One region of the Pelosinus sp. IPA-1 genome, then DNA from elsewhere that is predicted to be linked to it. Evidence: a T-box and tRNA genes for the amino acid it is inferred to sense, from the RefSeq annotation. Region 1 holds a T-box; the other regions hold tRNA genes.

Region 1 (8,154 bases):
CCATACGTTACTTATTCATCATTTTTTACACAAAATTCCTCATCGTCCTTTTCCGTCCATTTAGGATTAAAACGATAAAGTTTTGAAGGCCTAAAACGTTTCCCCTCAGATAACAGAGTGGTTTTTGTCAGCATTCGCTTTACTTTTTTTCTAAAATAAGCATCTGCCAATTCTCGGCTATATAATACTTCATATACTTTTTGTAATTCAGTAAGCGTAAATAATTCTGGCATCAAACTAAAGGCGATATCTGTATACATTACTTTATTTTTCATTCTATCAAGAGCATATTGAATAACTTTCGCATGGTCAAAGGCCAAGCCATTCTTATTCTCAATATAGGTGTTTTCCGTTTTAGAAATATGACCTTCTACTATTGTTTTGACCATAACATGGTCTTTTATCGTAATTTCCTCATTTTCAACTATAATCTCAAATGTCTTTTCAAGAATGTAACCATTTGCTGTTGGACTTTTTATTTTTCCGATTACCTTACTACTAACATTGAACCATCTTACATCCTCTGCGTCTTCACCGGATTTTACAATAAACTTTTCTCTATCTACTAAAGCCATATAAGATGTACTGATTACTCTACGTCGAAGATCAGGGTAGACCCGTCCCCAGGTATACAGTTGTTCCATATACACATTTTCTAGATTGGTCTCCGCCTTTAACTCCCTTACGGCAGCTTCGTCAATACTTTCTTCGTAATTTACAAACCCACCTGGCAGCGCCCATTTACCTTGCTGAGATTCACTTTCTTTCGTCGATAAGGGATCTTTTTTCTTCTTTACTAATAATATTTGCAGAACCTTGTCAGGGAGACGTCTAGGATCCTTATCTTCACCATCAATCGCACTAAAGATAACCATATCAACTGTATTAGATGATTGTATATAGGCACTTTTATCACAATCTCTAAAAAAACCATTTTTAGCATCAATCATATTTTTTACCTCCCGCTAATCATCAAAATATAAAGAGTAATTGGCGGTTTTTATTTAGGATCTTTTTGATATTATCCTTTTGATATTATCTTATTAGTATTATTATACATGTCCATTCTATCCTTGGCAATAATTTTCAGAAAACTTTCTCGAATTTAGTCATACTGTATTATTTGAGGGATTGATTTGTAATAGTAAAACCCGATCTAATAAATTAGATCGGGTTTTACTTTCTTAATTATACTTTTAACGTGCTACAATATTAACTAACTTTCCTGGTACGGCAATTACTTTTATCACTTCTTTACCTGACAGCAAAGCTTGTACTTTTTCCTCCCCTAGAACCTTCTCTTCCAATTCATTGGCATTTAAAGTAGCAGAAACAACAATCTTCTCTTTTACCTTGCCATTCATCTGTACAACAATTTCTACTTCTTCAAGTTCAATTGCTTTTTCATCAAAAACAGGCCACAACTGTTTGTGAACACTACCTTGACCAATCGTTTCACTCCACAATTCTTCTGTAATATGAGGTGCAAAAGGAGCTAATAAGCATAATAAGCTTGAAACAGTTTCCCTCACTAATCCAGGATTTAGAGATACATTCTGATCTTTAATAGTATACATGGCATTTACTAATTCCATGATAGAGCTGATAGCTGTATTAAAATTAAAACGATCGCCAATGTCTTCCGTTACCTTTTTAATTGTCCCATGCAATACACGTCTAAGATTACGTTCATCCTTAGTAAGAGTACTACTATCATACTCAGTTTCTTCCCCTGCCATGAAAGAAGCATAATGATCAATAATACGCCATAAGCGTCCTAAGAAACGATAAGAACCTTCTACTGCTTGGTCATTCCATTCTAAATCACGCTCAGGTGGTGCCGCAAATAGAATAAATAATCGGGCTGTATCCGCGCCATATTTTGCAATAATTTCCTCAGGAGATACTACATTGCCTTTTGACTTAGACATTTTAGAACCATCTTTAATAACCATACCCTGTGTTAGCAAGTTTTTGAAAGGCTCATTCACATTTATTAAACCAGCATCTTTTAATACTTTAGTAAAAAATCTTGAATACAAGAGATGCAATATAGCATGTTCAATGCCACCAATATATTGATCTACAGGTGCCCAATAGTCTGCTTTTGTAGAATCAAAAGGTGCTAACATATTCTTCGGATCTGTGTAACGCATATAATACCAAGAAGAACAAATAAAAGTGTCCATAGTATCTGTCTCACGTTTAGCAGCACCGCCACATTCAGGGCATGTGCAATTTACAAATTCTTCCACTTTAGCTAGAGGCGAAACAGAACCTGCACTGAAATTAACATTTTCCGGTAATAATACAGGTAGCTGATCTTTAGGCACAGGTACACTACCACAGCTAGGACAATTAATAAGGGGAATTGGTGCGCCCCAATACCTCTGACGCGAAACTAACCAGTCACGTAAGCGATAATTTACACGCCGTTTGCCATAACCTTGTTCTTCCAACCATTTTGCAATTGCAACCTTCCCAGCTTCACTCTTCATACCTGTAAATTGTCCGGAATTTACGATAACACCATCGCCATCATAGGCACCTGTCATAGATTCAATCGTTAGCTCTTGTCCTTCAGGCTGTATTACTAATTTTTTTGTTAATTTATATTTATTAGCGAATTGCCAATCTCGTTCGTCATGTGCTGGAACCCCCATTACTGCTCCCGTACCATATTCCACTAATACATAATTAGCTACCCAAATTGGCACTTTTTCACCAGTAAAAGGATTGACTGCATACGCCCCAGTAAACATGCCTTCCTTCTCAAATTCACTAGAAGTACGACTAATTTCGCTCATATTTCTTACTTTTTCTACAAATTGGCGAACAGCCTGTTCATTTTCTTTACCAGCAATAAGTTTCTCAACCAGTTTATGTTCAGGGGCTAATACCACATAACTTACCCCAAAAACGGTATCATGCCTAGTTGTATAGACAGCGATTTCTTCTTCAAAGTCAGCTACGGCAAAGGTAAACTCGGCCCCTTCACTGCGACCAATCCAATTTTCTTGCATAGTTTTGACTCGCTCAGGCCAGCCTTTTAATTCGCTAAGATCACTTAAGAGTCGATCTGCATATTCTGTTATTTTGAAGAACCACTGTTCTAATTCTTTTTTCACCACGACGGAATCACAGCGCCAACAGCAGCCATCAATTACCTGTTCATTTGCTAGTACCGTATTACAGTCATTACACCAATTTACCGCGGCTTTTTTCTTATAAGCAAGTCCACGTTCCACGAATAACAAGAATAACCATTGCGTCCAACGATAATAGTCAGGGTGACATGTAGCGACCTCTCTATCCCAGTCGTAGGATAGCCCTAATTCTTGTTGTTGACGGCGCATATTTGCTATATTTTCCCAAGTCCATTCTGCTGGATGAACACCATGTTTAATTGCTGCATTTTCTGCAGGCATACCAAAGGAATCCCATCCCATTGGATGAAGAACATTATAACCTTGCATGCTTTTAAATCTAGCAATTACATCACCTATGGAATAATTGCGAACATGACCCATATGTAAATTGCCCGATGGATAAGGGAACATTTCCAGAACGTAATATTCCGGGCGCTGACGATTTAGCTCTGTCTTAAAAGTATTATGCTCAGCCCAGTGCTTTTGCCATTTGGATTCAATTTCTTTAGGAACATATCTTTCATTCATTCAAAAAAGCCTCCTATTTATAAAAAAATAAAAAACCGCCCCTTGGCTAATTAGCCAGGGACGAGTTATACATACCCGCGATACCACCCTGATTGATAGCAATTGCCATCCTCTCAATGATTGTTAACGCTAATCAAGCGTTAGCCACTACCAAATTCATGGCTACTCCTCCGCAGTGAGTTCAACTTATTTGGGATTGGCTCGCATCATCCGCCAACTGTCTGCACCACAAATAAAAAGCTTACTATTCTGCCTCTTAGGACTTACACAATATTATATCCCACCCCATCTAGAAAGTCAATTAACACTATTCAGTCTATTTTTTTACCAATTGTTCTATATTCGAAAGGATTGGAATACATTTTTTCTTGGGAGGTGTATTCTGTGTATAAGTTAATCATTGGCAATATTAGAATCACTGTATCTGATGATTCGATTAGTCGCGAACAAGCTACTACCGCTGCTAGGCAATCCATTGCAGCAGCGCAAGGGCAAGGAAAAGTTTTATCCCATATTGAAATTACTAAAGGGGAAACAGGTCTCGATATAATCCCCACAGAAAAAGCAGGACATAGACAGTCGCGTAAAACCATTAAGCAAAGCATGCTAGACGGTATGCAAATAGCAATTCAAGAAAAGCTCTATCCCACTGGTACCTTTAGCAATAAAGATCTTTGGTACGATGGAGATACTGGGCAGGAATGGACTGGTAATGCAGTAAGTGATGCTAGAGATGAACTTGTGAAGGCTTTTGAAAATTGGGCTTCGACTATCAAGTAAGCCAAAGGCTTGAATTTACAAATAATATTTGATAAGGATACCTAAAAAGAAGGTATCCTTATATTTTTTTAAAAAGCCTGCCTACGTTCATTTTGCATATCTAGTGTCTGAAGAGAATTTATAGAATTTTCGCGAACCTCTTTATCTTTGTCATTTTCAATCCAATCCTTCAGTAAGGTAACCACTTGCTTCATTTCCCACTCATCCCATAATACACGTCCATATAATAAAGCAACCACTCTTCGTACTTGGGGCTGCTCAATAGCAGAAAACTCATTTATCATTAATCTTTTATATAATGTCAAAAATAAGGGGCGAACACAAGTTACTTTTTCAACCATCGTTGCAGCCTGCACCTGAATGAAAGGATCGTCATGTAATATTCCTCGTACAACTTCACCGAATAGAAGTGGATCAGCAGCCGCAATTTCGAGTAATTTTTCTAAAAGATTATTGGATTCCTCTTTATCTTCACGTAACATTTCCCATGGAATTAGCAAATTCTATTTCCTCCTCAAAAACCTTCTATTTTTATAACGTATATGCAATCTTGTAAAAAGCATATCCTTATTATAACTTGAATATTCAATAGTACTAAGATAAACTATATTTGTTGTAAGCTACAGTTTTAATTTTAATTTATTGTTCCTTATGCCATTGGACGAAACAGTGCAAAACCTAATTTTTCCCCATCATGGCCTGCATTCATAGATGTAGCTGTAAAAACATTGTCTTTTTCTTTGTAATATTCGCAGGAAATTTGCAAGTATCCTGCTTAGCACTTTTGTATTCACCATTTTTTTGTTTATCGTCAGTAAATCCTATACGTTTTTAAAAAATCCTGCAGATGACAACTAAAAACGTATGTATACAATCACGTCGAAAACAGGTATACTAGGGCATACTGATAAATGTAATAGGGAGACATAACTAATGCTATTTCGCAAGAAAAAAGTATATGAAGATATTTATAAATGGCGTCGTCATAATAATGGTACGTGCTTTTATTGTTATGAGGATAAACCAGTAGCAGTCCCATTAGTTGGGGATAAAGGAATTTGCCAAGAATGTCTTGACCATTTTAAAGTTGGACATGCTGGCACAGATCGTCATGTCATCGCCCACCTTACAAAAGGGCTTCACAGCCATGAAGAAGCCGTTGAATGGTTAAAAAAACACGGTGTAAAGCTAGCACCGAATGGATCTAACGACAAGGCCCATTTTTATATGGCAATTAATAACCTTGGAACCTTTAATCACTATCATGATATTATTTATGGCAATGCGGACCTTAGTACCGTAAGTAGCGATACAGCTAAGAAAATAATGGATAGCTACAATGATATAGAAATATTTAATGATGGCAGTATTCGCATTATTTATTAATTTGACTGTCACCAATCAATAGGAGGAATCATTCGTGGAACATATACAAGATAATACTGTTAACCCTATCATTTTATGTGAAGCCTCTTTGATTGAAGAGATGAAGTTGGCCGTAGATGCCGAGAGATTACCTACTCAGTTTACCGCATTCGATGTAAAGAAATGGATGAAAAGTGATCAGATTACGAAATCCGACGGTACTCCTTATGATGAAATATCTACTGATTTATTACTAAACTATTCTAAACATACTCCGATAACCCGAAAGAGAAAACTAAAGGTGTTATATTCTAGCTCAAACTCACGGGTATTTTCATTTAACCCATTTTAACCTAAAAAAACTGGCTGCCGAGATGGCAGTCAGTTTTTTTACAAATTTATTTATTTCTTTGTAAGATACTTCCGAATATCTACGGCAACAGCAGCTACGATAATAAGACCTTTTATAATCAGCTGCCAATAAGGATTCATACCAACAAATGTCAAACCATAATTGATAACAGTAAAAATAACTACCCCGACTAAAATACCAGGTACAGTACCAATACCCCCTGTTGTCGAAACACCACCGACAACACAAGCCGCAATGGCATCTAGTTCGTACATGTTGCCATAATTGTTTGTAGCACCACCTGTTCTTGCTGCTTCCAACACACCAGCAAATCCATAAAGCGCTCCAGCAATTGCATAAATCAAAACTAAGTTAAGACCTACATTAATACCCGAAACGGTTGCTGCATTCATATTACCACCGATGGCATACATGTTTTTCCCTAGTTTTGTTTTGTTGAAAATAACCCAAACTATAAAGGCTACTACTAATGCTATGAGAACTATGTAAGGTATCGAATAAGGACCAGTACCAAAAGACCCTGAACCAATCGTAGTAAAATCGGATCTTAATCCGCCAATTGGCTGAGATTCGTTGGGTTTCATATCAAAATAAATCGAGTTTACGCCATAAACCATTACATAAGTTCCTAACGTTGCAATAAAAGGTGGCACACTGAATTTTGCTACAATCCACCCATTTAGTAAACCAACAATAAGGCCACCGAGTATAGCAATAACAATTGGTATCCAAATTGGAAGTTGAGGTAAGTCAGGAAAAAATCTTCGAGAATAATCTGCAACTTGCAGCATAGAGCCTGATAATACTGCTGCTAAACCAACAACACGCCCTGCAGAAAGGTCGACACCTGCCGTTATCAAAACAAAACCAGCCCCAAGGGCGATAATTACCCGAGTAGAAGATTGCATTAAAATATCACGCAAGGTATTTATCGATAAAAAATTTGAATTATACACGGCAATTGCTACAATCAGCACAAGCAAAACACCATATATTGCATATTGCAATAAGAACTCATTCATTTTCTTTGTATCAAAGTTCATTTTTGGACCCTCCCTTGTGTTTACGACATGTATAATGTTGCATGACGCATGATTTCCCGCTCTGTAGCATTCTTTTGATCAATAATTCCAGTAAGCCGTCCTTCGCACATTACCATAATTCTGTCAGACATCCCTAATATCTCAGGCATTTCTGAAGAAATCATAATGATGCTCTTGCCTTGCTTAGCCAGTTCAGCAATAATCGTATAGATTTCAAACTTTGCGCCAACATCAATACCACGAGTTGGTTCATCAAGAAGCAGTATATCAGGATTCATTAGAAGCCAACGGCCTAATAAGACTTTTTGTTGGTTTCCACCTGATAAATTTTTAATTAACTCTCTAACTGAAGGCGTTTTTACTCGAAGCCTTTCAGCACTCTTAACTGCATCTTCTTTCATCTTCTGTTCATCAAGCAAGAAATAAGGTGTCTGGTAAGCATCAAGGTTAGCAATTGCCGTGTTTTCCGTTATGGGTAACACGGGGAATATGCCCGTTACTCGACGCTCCTCTGTAAGCAAGGCTATTTTATGTCTTTTTGCGTCAGCTGGTGATTTGATTTTAATCTCTTTACCATTAAGAATAAATTTTCCTGACGCTATTGCACGCAATCCAAAGATTGCCTCAATTAACTCTGTACGTTGTGCTCCTACAAGACCACCAACCCCTAATACTTCTCCTTTTCGAAGATCAAAAGTTACGTTTTTAAAGGAACGTGGATTTGGTGACGTTAGATTCTCAACTCGCAGTACAACTTCGCCAGGTACATTTGTACGTTCAGGAAAGCGTTGCGTTAGGTCACGTCCAACCATTTTAGAAATAATAAGATCCGTAGTCAACTCTGCTGCGTTCCAGGTACCAATATACTTACCATCACGCATAATGGTTACCTCATCCGATATTTGGAGAATTTCTT
Region 2 (8,154 bases), on a different contig from region 1:
CAGGTTCAAGAAGTCTTTTCATAATCAGTTGATATTTCATAGCCGCATTTTTCATGCAACTCTTTGGAGTATTACCACAGTGAAAGCCCATAAACAAATCACTAAGCTGATATCCTTCGAATTTTTCCTCATTATTATGAAACATATCCTTCGGCACTGAATTGTTTATATCAAGTAGCGTAGCAGGCAAATTCGTCGCACAGGTTATGATGTATTCACTCAACGCACCGTATATATCTGTCTCACAGGCTACAGGAATACCTTTTGCAGCCATTCTTGAGTTTACAAAACAGGGTACAAACTTAAATTGGGTCTGGAAAGCAGGCCAACATTTATTGGCAAAAACACCATATGTTGAAATTCCTATATTACTCTTCAGCCAATCAAGTAGCGTCAACTCGTATTGGGCAAGTTTCGGAAGAATACCTGGATATCCGTTCCCCTCTCCCAACTCCTCTTCCATTTCCTTTACAACTTGCGGAATTCTCGGATCATTTTCATGTTCATTAAATGAAGCATACAAATCAAGTTCAGAGTTCTCCATGATTTCTACACCAAGGTCGAATAGAGGTTTTATCGGTGTATTGCACGCTAGGAAGTCATGAGGCCTCGGTCCAAAACTAAAAATTTTCAAGTTGGAAACCCCAAGCACAACTCGTGCAATATTTTCAAAATCAGAAATAAATCCGGCAATTTCATCCGGTGTACCCACAGGATATTCCGGTATATAGGGGCTCAGCTTTCTTAACGCTAAATTATAAGATGCATTAAGCATGCCGCAATATGCATCGCCACGACCGTTTATAAGATTGGATTCTGTTTCCTCTGCAGCTGCAACAAACATGGTTGGTCCAGCAAATTTTTGGGCCAGAATCGTTTCCGGTCCTTCAGGACCAAAATTTCCAAGGTATACTACCAATGCATTTACACCTGCATTTTTAAGTTCCTCTAATGCCACTACTACATCTCTTTCATTTTCCACTGCGGCTTTTACCTCAAAAATGGCAATCTTTTTATTGTTGCATTCCTGCACAACTGCATTCCGTCTTTCTTCACTAAGTTGAACGGGAAAACAATCTCTGCTTACCGCTACAATCCCAAGTTTAACTTTTGGAATATTTATCATTTCCGAATCCTCCTCTATTAATATTACACCAGCCAAAATTTCCTTCATTACTTTTCCCACAACTTTCCTATTCGTATTAAGTTGCCTACTTCCTCCCGAATAGGGTTTCATTTTTATGTGAAAATTTATAAAATTATGTTATTTCTGTTTATTTGTTTTTTTAAAAAATATCTTACCCTTAATTTTTCATAACAAAAAAGCTTCGCATTAGCTGCGAAGCTTTGAATACTCGTGGTGCCGAGGACCGGAATCGAACCGGTACGGAGATCTCTCTCCGACGGATTTTAAGTCCGTTGCGTCTGCCAGTTCCGCCACCCCGGCATATTACTATGCCAAACTGTTAAAGGCAGTGTATGAAACTAATTTGGAGGCGGCACCCAGATTTGAACTGGGGATAAAGGTTTTGCAGACCTCTGCCTTACCACTTGGCTATGCCGCCTTAAAATGGAGCGGAAAAGGAGATTCGAACTCCCGACCCTCGCCTTGGCAAGGCGATGCTCTACCGCTGAGCTATTTCCGCAAATGGTGCCTCAAGACAGAATCGAACTGTCGACACGAGGATTTTCAGTCCTCTGCTCTACCGACTGAGCTATCGAGGCATTAAGATTAAATGGCGACCCAGATCGGATTTGAACCGACGACCTCCGCCGTGACAGGGCGGCATTCTAACCGCTAAACTACTGGGCCACTTCATTGGTCACAAAAACCATTATATAATCTTTCTTTCAACTTGTCAACTAGTTTTTAGTATTTTCTTTCGAAGTACTTTTTTCCAGCTACAAGCCTCGGCCACAGATACTATTATAGCATGTGGAGTTTTATTGTCAAGTACTTTCGTAAATAAACTTATCTATTCCTGCAATACCTTTTTAATAGTTTCAATTACTTGTATATTATCAAAAGGTTTCACAATAAAATCTGACGCACCCGCCTTAAGAGCATCTGTAATAATTGCTCGCTGTCCAAGAGCAGTAACCATAATAATTCTGACCAAAGGATCTTCTTCATGAATATGTGTTACTGCTTGTATCCCATCCATTTTAGGCATTGTAATATCCATCGTTATCAAATCCGGTTTATGTTGCCGATAAAGTTGGACAGCTTCCATTCCGTCCCCTGCTTCACCTACCACCTCATGACCATTATCCACCAGCACTCTCTTTAACATCATCCTCATAAAAGCAGAGTCATCACAGACTAATATTCTTGCCATTCGAATTGAACCTCCTACAATTAACAATCTTGATACTTAAATTCTTCATACTTTACATAATCAGTCTATTTGTGCCCTTAAACTTTCTAAGACACTCGTAAGGTTACTTGCAAGAGCTTCTTGTAAGTCATCTAAGTTATTGGCATCAAAAACAGCGGCCATAGTCGGAGTACGCCTGATACGTGTTTCTCCAAAAAACTCATCCCTAAAGATATTATAATAAATCGCTAAATTACTTTCTGTTCTAAAATCACTGTAATCTAAGATTATATAAGAACCATTGATAATTTTTATTGGTTCATCCGGCCTTATAAACAACTCAAACCCAAAGAGCTGTTGTGGCAGTTCTTTATTATATGGCCACTCAATAACTTTTTTGTCAAGAAGAATGCTATCTAAATTTTCTCTAGTAAAAGAAGCTAGGCTAGTTAAAACAGCTCTCAACCTTTCAACTAATAAGCTTTCCAGCTGCTCAATATCTCCAACAATAAAATTAACGTCATAATATTCCATCAAGCCAATTACTGTGCGAGCAAAATATTCTTTAGTTGCATGATCATACAATACTGAGAAACTCCTATGTCTCTCTTCATTTTTGTAAGTAAATATACAGTATTGTGTATCCCGCTTCTCTAATTCTAGTGTTAAAGTGAACCCTACAAATTCTTTTGGAAGTTTACCAAGCATGTTCCATGCTTGTACTTGCTCTATTATTTTTTCCATACAAAACGATACCTTTCTAATTGAAGTACTATTACGTATTCTGTATTTCCATCTAAAAACCTGCTACTTTATCACCAAATATAATAAAAATGAATATCATGTGATTAATTAATGATTAATTCGGGGGGGGAAGTATGTGAAACGTTTTATAAATTTAAAAGTAATAACCCTGCTGCTCTTAACGCTGCTTATCACCGCTTGCAGTCAAGGTACCGTTAATAAAAATACATCTACCACTGGACCTACATGGGCTCAAGGGTTATCCCCACTACCTCAGGAAACGGTAGTCAAGGTTGGCATGAAGCAGGTTGTCTCTGATGCAGGCATATTAATTGGTATGGCAAAAAATTATTATAAAGATGTTGGCATCAAGATCGAACCTGTTCAATTCAGCACCGGGCAGGAAATGATTAATCAACTAGCAGCCGGGCAACTCGACGTGGGAGCTACCGTTACATCCTCTGGCTTATTAAATGCAATGTCTCGTGACATACCAGTAAAAATCGTTGCGGATAAGGGCATTAATGTCGCTGGGCAAGGTTATTATCGTCTAGTCATCCGCAAAGACTTAGTGAATATGATTAAGGATTACAAAGACCTTCGCGATAAAAAAATTGCTATTGTTGGCACTGCCTCTCTCGACGAGATTGCTTTAGCAAGGGTTTTACAAAAAGGTGGATTAACTACAAAAGACGTTGATGTGCAAATTATTCGTTCTTTTCCTGACATGTTAGTATCCCTTGGAAACAAGAGTATCGATGCTGCTATGGTCATCGAACCTTTTGTTACACTAAGCATGAGCAAAGATCTAGCTGACCCCTGGAAAGACCCAGCGGACTATGATCCAGATGCCCAGACTGCGCTGCTAGTTTTCGGCACTAGTTTGACACAGCATCCAGACGTTGCCAATCGTTTTATGACAGCCTACATACAATCTGTACGAGACTATAATAACGCCTTTTTCAAAAATAAAAACAAAGCCGAAATTATAGACATTCTCTGCAAGTACTCTGTTATAAAAGATGCACCGTTATATGAAAAAATGTACCCTACTGGTTTAAATCCAGATGGCTACGTTCGTAAAAAAGGCATTGTCATGGATCTAGATTGGTACAAAGAAAATAATTTATTGAAATCCGATATTAAATACGAAGATGCTGTAGATAACCAGTATGTTGACTTTGCAGTTAAAACCCTAGGAAAATACCAATAACTAAAAATTTCTTTGGGAGATGAGAGCATGATAAAACAACATAATTCCACTTTATTTATTCGAATCCTCTCTGTATTATCTCCTATAACCCTTCTCTTGTTGTGGGAGCTAATGGCTCGTACTCACATCATAGATACTCGCCTGCTATCAAGTCCCAGTTTAATATTACAAGCTTTCATTCCCCTCTTGTCTTCAGGTGACTTATTGTATAATACGGCAGTCAGCGTACAAAGGGTATTGTGGGGCTTCTTAGCTGGTTCCATCCCAGGTATATTACTGGGAATAGGAATGGGCTTATCTCCACTAATCCGCTCGGCACTTGAGCCGATGATCGCTGCCACCTATCCCATTCCCAAACTCGCTTTGATGCCTTTAATCTTACTTATATTTGGCTTAGGAGAAACGTCCAAGATTTTTACAATTGCCATTGGCGTTTTCTACTTGGTTGTTATCAACACCATGGCTGGTGTACTCAGTATTGATAAAATTTATTTAGACGTTGCCCAGAATTTTGGAGCTAATCGAAAAAATTTTTATCTGACTGTCGCCTTGCCCGGTGCCTTGCCAATGATTTTTGCGGGATTAAAGCTAGGTATGGGTATGGCCCTAATTCTCATTGTCGCAGCAGAACTTTCCGCAGCAAAAGCCGGGGTGGGCTGGATGATATGGCGAGCCTATGATATGTTTGACATTGAACAAATGTTTGTAGCACTTATTACCCTATCGATTTTAGGCTATATTTTTTCTTTACTTCTGGATAAGATAGAAATTTGGTTCCTGCCCTGGAAAAAGCAAATATAAAAAGGAGATGCAGAGCATGGTTTATGAAGAAGAAAGCATCTCAGTTCGAAATCTAAAAAAATTTTTTCACACTAATTCTGGTTTGGTGACCGCCTTAGATGATATTTCCCTCTCTATTGGCAACGGAGAATTCTTCTGTATTGTTGGGCCTAGCGGATGTGGAAAAACAACATTACTCCGAATCTTAGCCGGCCTCGATGATCACTCAAGCGGCAATATTTTCATTAAAAAAAACCACGAACACCGACCAATTAATTCTATGGTATTTCAAGAACAATCTATTTTTCCCTGGATGACAGTGATTGACAATGTGTCTTATGGACTGCGCATGCGGAACATACCCAAAAAAGACCGATATGAAATAGCGCAGCACTATATTGAAATGATTGGCCTTAGTAAGTTTATTCACGCCTATCCTTCTCAATTGTCAGGCGGTATGAAGCAACGAGTTAGCGTAGCTCGCGCCTTTGCCAATGATCCCGAAATTTTATTGATGGATGAACCCTTCGGAGCCCTAGACGAACAAAATCGAATCCTTTTACAGCAAGAGTTATTACGAATTTGGGAAGAAAGCCGAAAAACGACTGTATTTATCACACATAGTATAGATGAAGCCTTGTGCCTAGGTGATAGAGTTATGGTCATGACCGCCAACCCAGGCAAGGTCAAAACTATAATAAATATTGACCTCCCCCGCCCACGAAATATATCAGATATCCGTACCTCCCTTCAATATAATCAATTATTTCAGTCCATTTGGCTCATTCTTCGCGATGAAGTTATTAATAGCAAAAATGGGCTTTCTGTGAAATAAAAATAAGTAACCTGCAAATTTGTAGGTTACTTATTTTTATTAGTCCTCCTCTAGCTTTGTTATCTTATTCCTTGGTGATGAGGACAAAGCTTCCGACATAAATTGCAATTATATACAAAGCCTCCACCCTCAGTCGTTTTTCCACAAATGCTGCGGCATTTGCGCTGTTCAATCGTGTTACCATCCAAGGCACTAACGGAACAAGCGTCTAAGCAAATCCGACAACCGGGTATACAAGCCTGATATGTTGCTAACAAGTCGGGTTCAATTTCTTCAGTGAGTAGAACCGCACCTAACAAAAGCATATTCCCAAACTGATCGTTAACCAGAAGGGTGTTTTTCCCCATTTGCCCTAATCCAGCGCGTACGGCTGCATGTTTTAACGATAGAATACCTTGCCCATGTCGCCTACTATCATCCCAATACTCATACGGCTCCGATGCTGGCACTGGGACGGCACAGCTTCCCCATTTTTCTAATTCTATTGCGATAGCAAATGTAATAGAATTTATCTTGTCAAATAATCTAGAATGGGTAAAGGTATATATGGCTTGTGAGGAAGAAATAAAAGCATTTACAGGAATGCGCGCAGCGATTACGATTACACTTTTGCACTCTTTAAGAATATCCGTCGGATGAAACCCGGAAGGTGCATCTGCAAAGCGCTCTACGGAAGCTATCCCACATAAATCTGCCCCCAGCTCTTTTACCCGGTACTTTATTTCGTCAGCACTGATGTTTTTCATTTTCCAAACCCCCATCAATTTTCTGCTTTCTGCTAGACCGTTTTTACAAATTATACTATCATAGAGTTATTAATAGGTAAAATTGATAGTATCGATGTAGTTCTTCATAAAAACTGATGGGTGGTTATAAAATGGAATTTCGCCAACTAAAAACTTTTGTTACAGTAGTCAAAATGTTGAGTTTCACCAAAGCCGCCAATGAATTAGGTTACGCCCAGTCTACCATTACCAATCAAATTCAAGCATTGGAAGAAGAGTTTTGCACAATGTTCTTTGAACGCTTGGGTAAACAAATCAAATTAACCAAAGACGGTGAACATCTCTATGCCTATGCTGAGCAAATTCTTAAACTATCAGATGAAGCTAAAGATTTAATTTCTAGTTCCCTCATTCCCAAAGGATCTCTTACCATTTGTACAGCAGAATCTCTATGCACACATCGTTTACCTGAAGTTTTCAAGACCTTTCGTGCCCGTTATCCCAACGTAGAAATCGATATTCGCTTTGATGCCTGTAGCGAATATCGAACTCATCTGAGAAAAAACACGATTGATATCGTCTTATTCCTAGATGTACCATTTAACGAAGCAGATCTTGTTACTCACATACTTTTCGAAGAACCTATGGCAGTTATCGCAGCACCAAACCATCCCTTAGCTAAAAAAACTCAGGTTCTACCGCAGGATATAAATGGTCAAGCACTTGTCTTGACTGACTTGGGATGTAGCTATCGTCGAATCTTTGAAAGTATTCTCGCACAAGCTGGTGCAAAACCAGCATCTATATTGACATTCAGTGGCAATGAAGTAATCAAGAAATTTGTTAGTGACGGCTGGGGAATCGGTTTTTTACCGCAAGTGGCGGTTAAGCAAGAAATCATATCCCAACAATTAATAGAATTGCCTTGGGCCGGTACACCGTTTAATATTCAAACTCAACTAATCTATCATAAAGATAAATGGATTTCTCCCGCCCTACGAGCTTTTATTGATATAACTCTTACAACTTTTAAAAATAGGTAGCTAAGTTATCTTTCGTTTCTTCCAAGATAACTTTCCCATATACATCTATCTCCATTAATCATTTTTAGAAGCTTATCTATAGTATTGCTTAAATGTCGCATTTTTTTCTTCGAATAGGGCAATCTTAAAAATAAACTTTATTCTTGGTGAAGGGAGAGCAATATGAGAAATGGGTCTCCACGTAGAACGCTGTTAGTAGGATTATTTCTAGCCTTATTTTTTTCTTCACTGGATCAAACTGTAGTCGGAACAGCTATGCCAAGGATTATCGGTGAGCTTGGTGGACTCAGCATAATGACCTGGGTAACAACAGCATATATGCTTACCTCGACAACAATTGTCCCTATCGCAGGTAAACTTGCAGATATATATGGCCGTCGAATTATTTATGTAACAGGTTTACTGCTGTTTATGATCGGATCTGCCCTATGTGGTACTAGTTCAACAATGCTGCAGCTAATTTTATTCCGAGCACTTCAGGGAATCGGCGGAGGTA
Region 3 (8,154 bases), on a different contig from region 1:
GTTTGCGAAACCGGATCTTCATCCGAATAGCCCATTTTAATCTTGCGTTCCGCTTCCGTTGTTAAAGCCTTGATAACAGGCGGCTGAATAACGGGAACTAATGACATATAAGAATAGGCTGCAACTGATAATGGCCCTAGCAATTCTTGAGCAAAACGGCTAGCAACATAAATTGTTGTAGGACCATCAGCAGCACCTATAATACCGATCGAAGCTGCATGCTCAAAAGAAAATCCCATTAAAGTTGCAAAAATAGCTGTAGCAAAAATTCCTACTTGAGCTGCAGCAGCAAACAGCATTACGATAGGTCGTCTAATTAGCGGTGTAAAATCACACATGGCACCAATAGCGACAAATATCAGTACAGGGAACAATTCATTGGCAATGCCCCCCTTGTATAAGACCCATAGAAATCCTTCTTCTCCCACCACCTGTGAAATAGCTGACGAATGTGGAATATTGGCCAATAGAGCACCAAAGCCAATCGGTAAAAGTAAGGCAGGTTCATAGTCGCGCTTTACAGCAAGATAAATAAGCAAAGCACTAATGCCCCACATAACCACATGCTTCCATGTCAAGCCAATAAATCCCATAAGCAGTTCATCTAACCAAGGATACTGTAATAATAAAGACTCCATTGCTATTCCTCCTTATATCGTGTATAAAAAATTCCAAGTCTGATGCACTATTGTAAATGTTGTGCATCAAATTTCTTGATCTAGTTACCTATAATTATTAAGACTTGTCCAGGTTTAACATTATCATCATTGTTTGTATTCACTGACTTTACAGTACCAGCTACTGGTGAAGCAATTTCATTCTGCATCTTCATGGCTTCAAGAATTATAAGTACATCGCCCTTTTTAACTTTATCTCCGACTTTAACATTTACTTTACTTACTTTACCAGGCATTGGAGCTGGAATGGTTGTATCACCAGCAGCGGCAGCAACCTGTACAGGCGCTGCTTTAGGAGCAGCAGGAGTAGGAGCAGGAGCAGCGGTTACTGCAGGGGTAGCTGCTGCCGTAGTAGTAGCGGCTGCTGCAGAAAAAGCTGTAGCTCCGGTTCCACCTGTTTTTTCAACTTCCACCAAATAAGAAACTCCGTTGATACTAATTGTAAGATCCATTTTATTCATGTTCTAAATACCTCCTATTTAAGATTGGGGAAAACTACGAGCATCCATTAACTTTTGACGGCCCGTTGCGGCCCATGCATTACTTATGCGATTAATTTTAAAAGAAATACCTGGATTTTCTGCAGTAAACATGACATACGCTGCAGCAGCGATTACAGCTACAATTTCGGGACTTATCGCATCAGATGATAACTGTTGTGCTTCTTCTGTTTTAGTGCTAGCTATTTCTTGTGAGGTATCTTTTTCCTTTTTACGTTTTGATTTATCCTCACCAAACAAGAATGAAAACATCCCCATCTTTGCACCTCCTTTTATACCAATTACAAGGGTATGTTCCCATGTTTTTTAGCTGGGCGCGTTTCACGTTTTGATTCAAGCATACTTAAAGATGTAATAATATAGGGTCTGGTTTGTTGAGGTTCAATAATAATGTCAACAAAACCACGTTCAGCTGCTTTATAAGGGGTGGCAAACTCTTCTATATATTTTTCCGTTTTTGCTGCAACCTCAGCATCACCTCGGAAAATAATGTTTGCTGCACCAGCAGGACCCATTACTGCAATTTCGGCACTAGGCCACGCCAATACTTGATCGGCACCCAGATCCTGAGAACACATTGCTAAATATGAACCGCCATAGGCTTTACGTAAGATCACTGTAATTTTGGGTACAGTTGCCTCTGAATAGGCGTAAAGCATTTTTGCACCATGTCTTATAATCCCATTAAATTCTTGGTCTGTACCAGGAAGGAAACCGGGGACATCCACTAAGTTTACAAGAGGAATATTAAAAGCATCGCAGAACCGAATAAATCTAGCAGACTTATCCGATGAGTTGACATCAAGACAACCTGCCATTACTTTCGGCTGGTTAGCAATAATCCCAACTGTCTTACCTTCAAAACGCGCAAAGCATGTGATAATATTCTGTGCATAATGTTCATGAACTTCACAAAATTGCCCATTATCAACAATGGATTGTATCACATCTTTCATATCATAAGGTTGGTTTGGATTATCTGGAATAACTGAGACCAAACTGTCTTCCATACGGTTGGAATCATCGGTCGTTTGTATTAGAGGAACATTATCAAGATTATTAGCAGGTAAAAAGCTTAGGAGATTTCTAATCTGATTAAGGCAGTCCTCTTCATTTTCTGCAGCAAAATGTGATACCCCAGAAATACTGTTATGAGCCATAGCCCCGCCAAGTTCCTCAGCTGTAACCTCTTCACCTGTTACCGACTTAATTACTTGTGGTCCAGTAATAAACATCTGTGACGTATTTTTTACCATGAAAATGAAATCCGTCAGCGCAGGAGAATAAACCGCACCGCCAGCACACGGTCCCATAATAACTGAAATCTGAGGGATGACTCCAGATGCTAAGGTATTCTCATAGAAGATTTTTCCATATCCTGAAAGCGCATCTACTGCCTCTTGAATGCGTGCACCGCCAGAGTCATTAATGCCGATAATAGGAGCACCCATTTTTACAGCAAGTCTCTGTACTTTGACTATTTTAGCAGCATGCATTTCCCCCAAGGAACCACCGACTACAGTAAAATCTTGTGCAAATACATACACTAAGCGACCTTCAATCGTACCATAGCCTGTTACCACACCTTCGCCCGGAGCTTCTTGCTTCTCCATACCGAAGTTAGTACAACGGTGAGTTACAAATCGGTCAAGCTCCACAAATGTATTTGAATCTAATAACTTTTCAATACGCTCACGAGCAGTCATCTTACCTGCGGCATGTTGTTTTTCAATACGTTTAGCACCGCCACCTGCCATGATTTTGTCACTGTACTTTTGCATTTCTTGGATTTTCTCAAGTGTTGTAGACAAATATTCCACCTCCAGCTGATTTTAACTTAATACAATATGCCGTCCAATTTACCAGCTATCCTCCCCTCAGGTAATTGAATTTTTTGTATTTTCTTGTCTATTTAAAAATACACAATTTACAGAATATTTGCTAGTTTATGTAACTTCTAAAACAACTCTGTAATTAAAGTTAATAAAGTAAGTAAAGTAAATCACAAATAAATAAACCGACCTTACGGTCGGTTTATAATATATAAAGAAGATTTAACATCATCGAAATATTTTATTACGTTACAAAAAAGTAAAAACAAACAATAAATCCGAACGTTGCAAAAACTATAAATACCGTTTTATATGATTATTCACTGAATTTACACATCGATATTTATAAACAGGTCTCCCTACAGTTCCATAGATGAGTTCTAGCTTCAAAGAACCTATCTGCCTTAGAAACTCCAAATATTTACGCATAGAGACTCGTGATATTCCAATATACTTAGCCATTTCCTCTGTTGAAAAAAGACTTCGATCTAACTCTTTTATTTGTTCCCATGTTACATTCAGGGTATTCCTGTCAATCCCTTTCGGCAATTGCATGGACAAAGGTTGTTCCTTATATAGTACACATTGATCCAATTCTACCTGACTTAATCGATCCTGATCCTCCATTAAGTTTGCAAGACCTTTATAAGCAAGTAATGCTGAATTTAGTCTCTCAAATTCGAAAGGCTTAATGATATAATCTACAGCTCCAAATTGCAAAGCTTTTTTTATACTATGTCTATCACAGGCAGCCGTAATAACAATAACATCAACGCCTTTACCTACTTGCCTAAGTTGAATTAATAAGTCCAAACCATTCATACCTGGCATAAAAATATCTAATAAAATTAAGTCGACATCAACCTTATTCAAAATCTCAAGTGCTTCATTAGCTGAATGAACAATCGCTTCAATTTTAAATCCTTCCACTAATTCTACATAGCGACGATTAAATTCTGCTACCATCGGATCATCATCTACAATCAAAACTTTAATCAAAATATCCCTCCTTACTCCAATAGGGTAATATTACTCTAAATAATGCACCATGGCCTACCTCTGAGATGACAGTGATTTGCCCACCAAGTCGTTCTAAACTCCTCTGAATTAAATACAACCCTAACCCACGATTAGTCCCCTTTGTCGAATATCCTTGTGCAAAAATTTTATTTTTTACTCCCTCATCAATTCCTGAACCAGTATCACTCACCTCAATTGTCAAAATATCGTTATCCCATGAAAAATCAATATTTATACACTTACATATTGATGTTTCTACTGCATCCAAAGAATTATTTATCAAGTTTCCAATTATTGTGATCAATTCATGAACTACCTCTGGTTCAGCTGGTTCAGGTAAAAAACTATCTTCGGACACTGCCATTGTTATACCAGCTTCTCTAGCTAAGCTAATTTTTCCAATAATAAAACCCGCCAATACAGGATCTTTAATTTTTTTAACTAAAGAACCAACTTCAGCCTGATATCTACTAGCAATTTGATTTACATAATTATTTAATCGATCATAGTCTCCCAAACGAACCATCCCAAGAATAACATGCAATTTATTCATAAATTCATGGGTCTGTGCCCGTAGAGCCTCTGCATAAATACTAACGCCCGTGAGCCTTTCCGCCATCTGTCTCATTTCCGTTTTATCACGAAAAGTGGCAATAACTCCAACAATTTCACCATCTACAATTATAGGAACACGATTAGCTAGAATTGTAATCCCATTAAGATCCTGCTCTTGATCTAATTCAGCTTCTCCCGTCTCTAAAACCTTCTGCAAACGTGTATTTGGTACATACTCATCGACCTTCTGCCCAATGGGATTATCACTAATACCTGCTTGTTGAAAAAGCTTAATCGCTGCCTCATTGACAATGGTCATACGTGAATCTTTATCAACTGCCAAAATACCTTCCCTTACTGATTGCAGCATGGCGCTGCGTTCTTCAAATATTTTGGCGATGGCAAAAGGTTCTAAGCCAAATAAAATTTTCTTTATTCTGCGGGCTAATACTAAGGACCCTAGCACACCTACTAGCATCCCAACTCCAACACCACCATAGATTCCTGATCGACTATCATCTACTGAGGCTTGTATACTTTCCATCATAACTCCGACAAGTACAGCTCCAACCTGCTTGCCATCAGGCGCAAAAATCGGTGAAAAAGCACGCAAAGAAACTCCTAGTGACCCTTTGTTTACAGACGTAGTTTCTTGTCCTTCAAAAACAAGATTGGCATCCTCTTCTTCATAGTATTCTCCTATTTTTTCAGGATTAGGATGTGATTTTCGAATTCGATTTATGTCCATCACTGTAATAAATCGAACTTCGCTTACGCTCAAAACTTTCTCGGTAAATACCTGAATCTCACTTTCATCTCTATTGCCAGTTAACGCTTCCATTATTAAAGGAGTATTGGCAACAATACGTGCAATTTCGATTGCTTCCTCTGACGAATTGATACGAGCATTTTCCGCAATCCTCTCATTAATAATAATATCGGTTACTAATAATGCCAAGGCAACAACAATACAAGCGAATACTGCAATTGTTGTCTGTAAACTAAATAAAGGCTTCTGTTTTTTCATAGCATTTTCGTCCTTCCCACAGCTACATCACAATTTACTTCGACGTATTTTGGTAATTCCCTACAAAATTCTTAGTTTTGTTCGAAATTTTCACATTTTTATATAAAATTAAACCCTGTTTGAGAAAGATGAGAAAGTCTTATTTTTCCATCCTCCCCAAGCAGGGTTCAATTTAATTCATTATGTAAAATATAAAGGAATTATTACTTAATTAGCCATCGTATTAGCTTACTTAACTTCCCTGTATTTAAACCTTCAGATAGATCTAGGATTATTTTTGTATTAGGCTCTACTTGATTTATCTGAAAACCAAGTAACTCCTTTGCTCTTTTTTCGGCTCGCTGCCCTTTTTGCCAAATTAGTTCACTCCAACAATTTCTAGCAAAATGCTCTCCCATTATCCCACTCCCTTTTAAATTTGAGTAAATTTATATTTCTGAACAATGTAAGAGTCTTCAGTGCACAAAAACTCTCCTGCTCCCTGTATTATATTCAGTTAAGAACCAAATGTTTGGCTTGCGGTAAAAATTCATAGAAAACCAAAATGTATTTTTCTTTCCTCTTAACAAAAAATAAAAGCCTTATTTTACATAAGGCCGTAGGAAAAATAAAAAGACCTCAGGATAATCCCTGAAAGCCTTGAACTTTTGATGGTGCGGGAGAGGAGACTTGAACTCCTACACCTTGCGGCGCCAGATCCTAAGTCTGGTGCGTCTGCCATTCCGCCACTCCCGCATAATTAAGTTAAATGGTGGCTCACCCGCGGCTCGAACGCGGGACACCCTGATTAAAAGTCAGGTGCTCTACCAACTGAGCTAGTGAACCATAATGGCAGGGGTAGCTGGACTCGAACCAACGGATGCGGGAGTCAAAGTCCCGTGCCTTACCAACTTGGCTATACCCCTACGTGCTTTTGCTAGATATTCAATGGGGTGGCTGAAGGGGATCGAACCCTCGAATAACGGAACCACAATCCGCCGTGTTAACCGCTTCACCACAGCCACCATATTTTATCTTTAAATGTTTTTCAACATTCCCTAGCGACAAGATTTATTTTACCACGTTATCGTTGTTATGTCAAGCACTTTTTTCAACTTTTTTTTAAGTTGTTTTTGCTTTGACATGTTGTTTTTGCTAACTCGCAACAGCAACTTTATTAATATAACAGACTTCTTATAATATAACAACCGCGATTATCATAATTTATGTCATTATAACTCTTTTAATATCGTTATTTCTTGTAAATACTCACTTTCTCACCAAATGGATGAATGTTTTCGAAGAAGTATCAATATCTTAATAGTCACTTATTTTATTGGAAAGTTATAAAGAAAGCTTCAAAAAGAAAAACCACAAAAACACCAGAGCTCTCTAGAGCGCTTTTATCAGCGCGCTAGCGCAATGTGTGTTCTTGTGGTCAAAGCGTTACAAGATTTTAAACTTTAAATTTATGCACAACTTCTTGTAACTCGCTGGCCATAGTTGCTAAACCAGAAACAGCTGTTACAATTTCATGCACTGAAGCGTTTTGCTCTTCACTGGCTGCCGCTACTTCTTGAGAACTAGCTGCATTCGTTCTAGATGCATCCGCAATACCATTAATCGACTGACCAACCTGTCCACTTCCACTTAGTTGATTATCCATTAATACAAGAATTTTTTCTACTCGTTTTCGCATTTCTTTAACATCTACATAAATTTCTTCAAAGGCAACCTTAGATGCTGAAACTACCTTAACACCTTCTACTACCTCGTGGCTTCCCTTATCCATCGCTTCTACCGCTTGAATTGTTTCACTTTGAATAGCGCCAATAATTTCAGCGATTTCCTTAGCTGCTTCTTGAGATTGTTCTGCTAGTTTACGCACCTCATCTGCTACAACTGCAAAACCACGCCCCTGTTCACCAGCTCTTGCTGCCTCAATCGCAGCATTTAACGCCAATAGATTGGTTTGGCCTGCAATATTGGTAATAACCTCAACAATTTGGCCAATTTGTCGCGATTTTTCGCCAAGCGCATTTATTTTTTGAGCCGCGTTACCTACATCCTCCTGAATGCTGCTCATTAGCATAACAGCATGACTAACTTGTTTTAAGCCATGTTCAGCAGATTGTTCACTGCGTTCAGAGGCCCCTGAAACGTCACAGGCAGCTTCTACAGCATCAGCAATACCATTTTGCATTTCCATCATGATGGCGGCTGACTCATCCGATAACGTTACTTGGTTTGTAGCACTTTGCGCTACATCCTGAATGGTAGTTGCTACTTCTTCGGAAGCACGTCCTACTTCGGTGGCTGATGCTGTCAATTCCTCAGCCGAAGCCGCTACTGACTCAGAAACTGATGAAGCATGACTGATCATCTCCCGCAAGGCAGACGTCATATGATTTACGCCCCGAACCAATTGGTTTACTTCTAGAGCCCCTTCGGCAACAAGTGCCTGGGATAAGTCTCCCTTAGCTACTAATTGAACCGAATCAACTACCTTTTGTAGTGGAGAAACAATGCTACGAGCTATGTAAAACGCCGTTACTGCTGCAAGC

What was found. A T-box is a leader RNA that pairs with one kind of tRNA and senses whether it is charged. The one in region 1 lies ahead of leuS (leucine--tRNA ligase), so its partner is inferred to be a tRNA-Leu.
Region 2: it has a tRNA-Leu gene. The T-box ahead of leuS (leucine--tRNA ligase) is inferred to sense a tRNA for this amino acid. The anticodon was not compared.
Region 3: it has a tRNA-Leu gene. The T-box ahead of leuS (leucine--tRNA ligase) is inferred to sense a tRNA for this amino acid. The anticodon was not compared.

What each region holds. Positions count from the first base shown of each region.
Region 1 covers NZ_BSVC01000007.1:182,990-191,143, reverse strand. Annotated here, with positions in the region: gene QSJ81_RS17940 (NUDIX hydrolase) at 12-950, opposite strand; gene leuS (leucine--tRNA ligase) at 1,197-3,677, opposite strand; T-box leader at 3,731-3,944, opposite strand; gene QSJ81_RS17930 (hypothetical protein) at 4,062-4,457, shown strand; gene QSJ81_RS17925 (hypothetical protein) at 4,526-4,957, opposite strand; gene QSJ81_RS17920 (hypothetical protein) at 5,391-5,843, shown strand; gene QSJ81_RS17915 (hypothetical protein) at 5,878-6,174, shown strand; gene mglC (galactose/methyl galactoside ABC transporter permease MglC) at 6,225-7,238, opposite strand; gene QSJ81_RS17905 (sugar ABC transporter ATP-binding protein) at 7,259-8,154, opposite strand, start outside.
Region 2 covers NZ_BSVC01000006.1:182,343-190,496, reverse strand. Annotated here, with positions in the region: gene QSJ81_RS15825 (L-fucose/L-arabinose isomerase family protein) at 1-1,126, opposite strand, end outside; tRNA gene QSJ81_RS15820 (tRNA-Leu) at 1,359-1,447, opposite strand; tRNA gene QSJ81_RS15815 (tRNA-Cys) at 1,492-1,565, opposite strand; tRNA gene QSJ81_RS15810 (tRNA-Gly) at 1,572-1,646, opposite strand; tRNA gene QSJ81_RS15805 (tRNA-Phe) at 1,650-1,725, opposite strand; tRNA gene QSJ81_RS15800 (tRNA-Asp) at 1,738-1,813, opposite strand; gene QSJ81_RS15795 (response regulator) at 1,977-2,339, opposite strand; gene QSJ81_RS15790 (hypothetical protein) at 2,400-3,062, opposite strand; gene QSJ81_RS15785 (ABC transporter substrate-binding protein) at 3,199-4,275, shown strand; gene QSJ81_RS15780 (ABC transporter permease) at 4,303-5,076, shown strand; gene QSJ81_RS15775 (ABC transporter ATP-binding protein) at 5,093-5,890, shown strand; gene QSJ81_RS15770 (hypothetical protein) at 5,950-6,636, opposite strand; gene QSJ81_RS15765 (LysR family transcriptional regulator) at 6,768-7,658, shown strand; gene QSJ81_RS15760 (MDR family MFS transporter) at 7,821-8,154, shown strand, end outside.
Region 3 covers NZ_BSVC01000002.1:635,445-643,598, reverse strand. Annotated here, with positions in the region: gene QSJ81_RS06795 (sodium ion-translocating decarboxylase subunit beta) at 1-638, opposite strand, end outside; gene QSJ81_RS06790 (biotin/lipoyl-containing protein) at 719-1,138, opposite strand; gene QSJ81_RS06785 (hypothetical protein) at 1,157-1,435, opposite strand; gene mmdA (methylmalonyl-CoA decarboxylase subunit alpha) at 1,459-2,988, opposite strand; gene QSJ81_RS06775 (response regulator) at 3,304-4,008, opposite strand; gene dcuS (DcuS/MalK family sensor histidine kinase) at 4,001-5,611, opposite strand; gene QSJ81_RS06765 (hypothetical protein) at 5,815-6,009, opposite strand; tRNA gene QSJ81_RS06760 (tRNA-Leu) at 6,263-6,346, opposite strand; tRNA gene QSJ81_RS06755 (tRNA-Lys) at 6,361-6,436, opposite strand; tRNA gene QSJ81_RS06750 (tRNA-Gln) at 6,441-6,516, opposite strand; tRNA gene QSJ81_RS06745 (tRNA-His) at 6,540-6,615, opposite strand; gene QSJ81_RS06740 (methyl-accepting chemotaxis protein) at 7,047-8,154, opposite strand, start outside.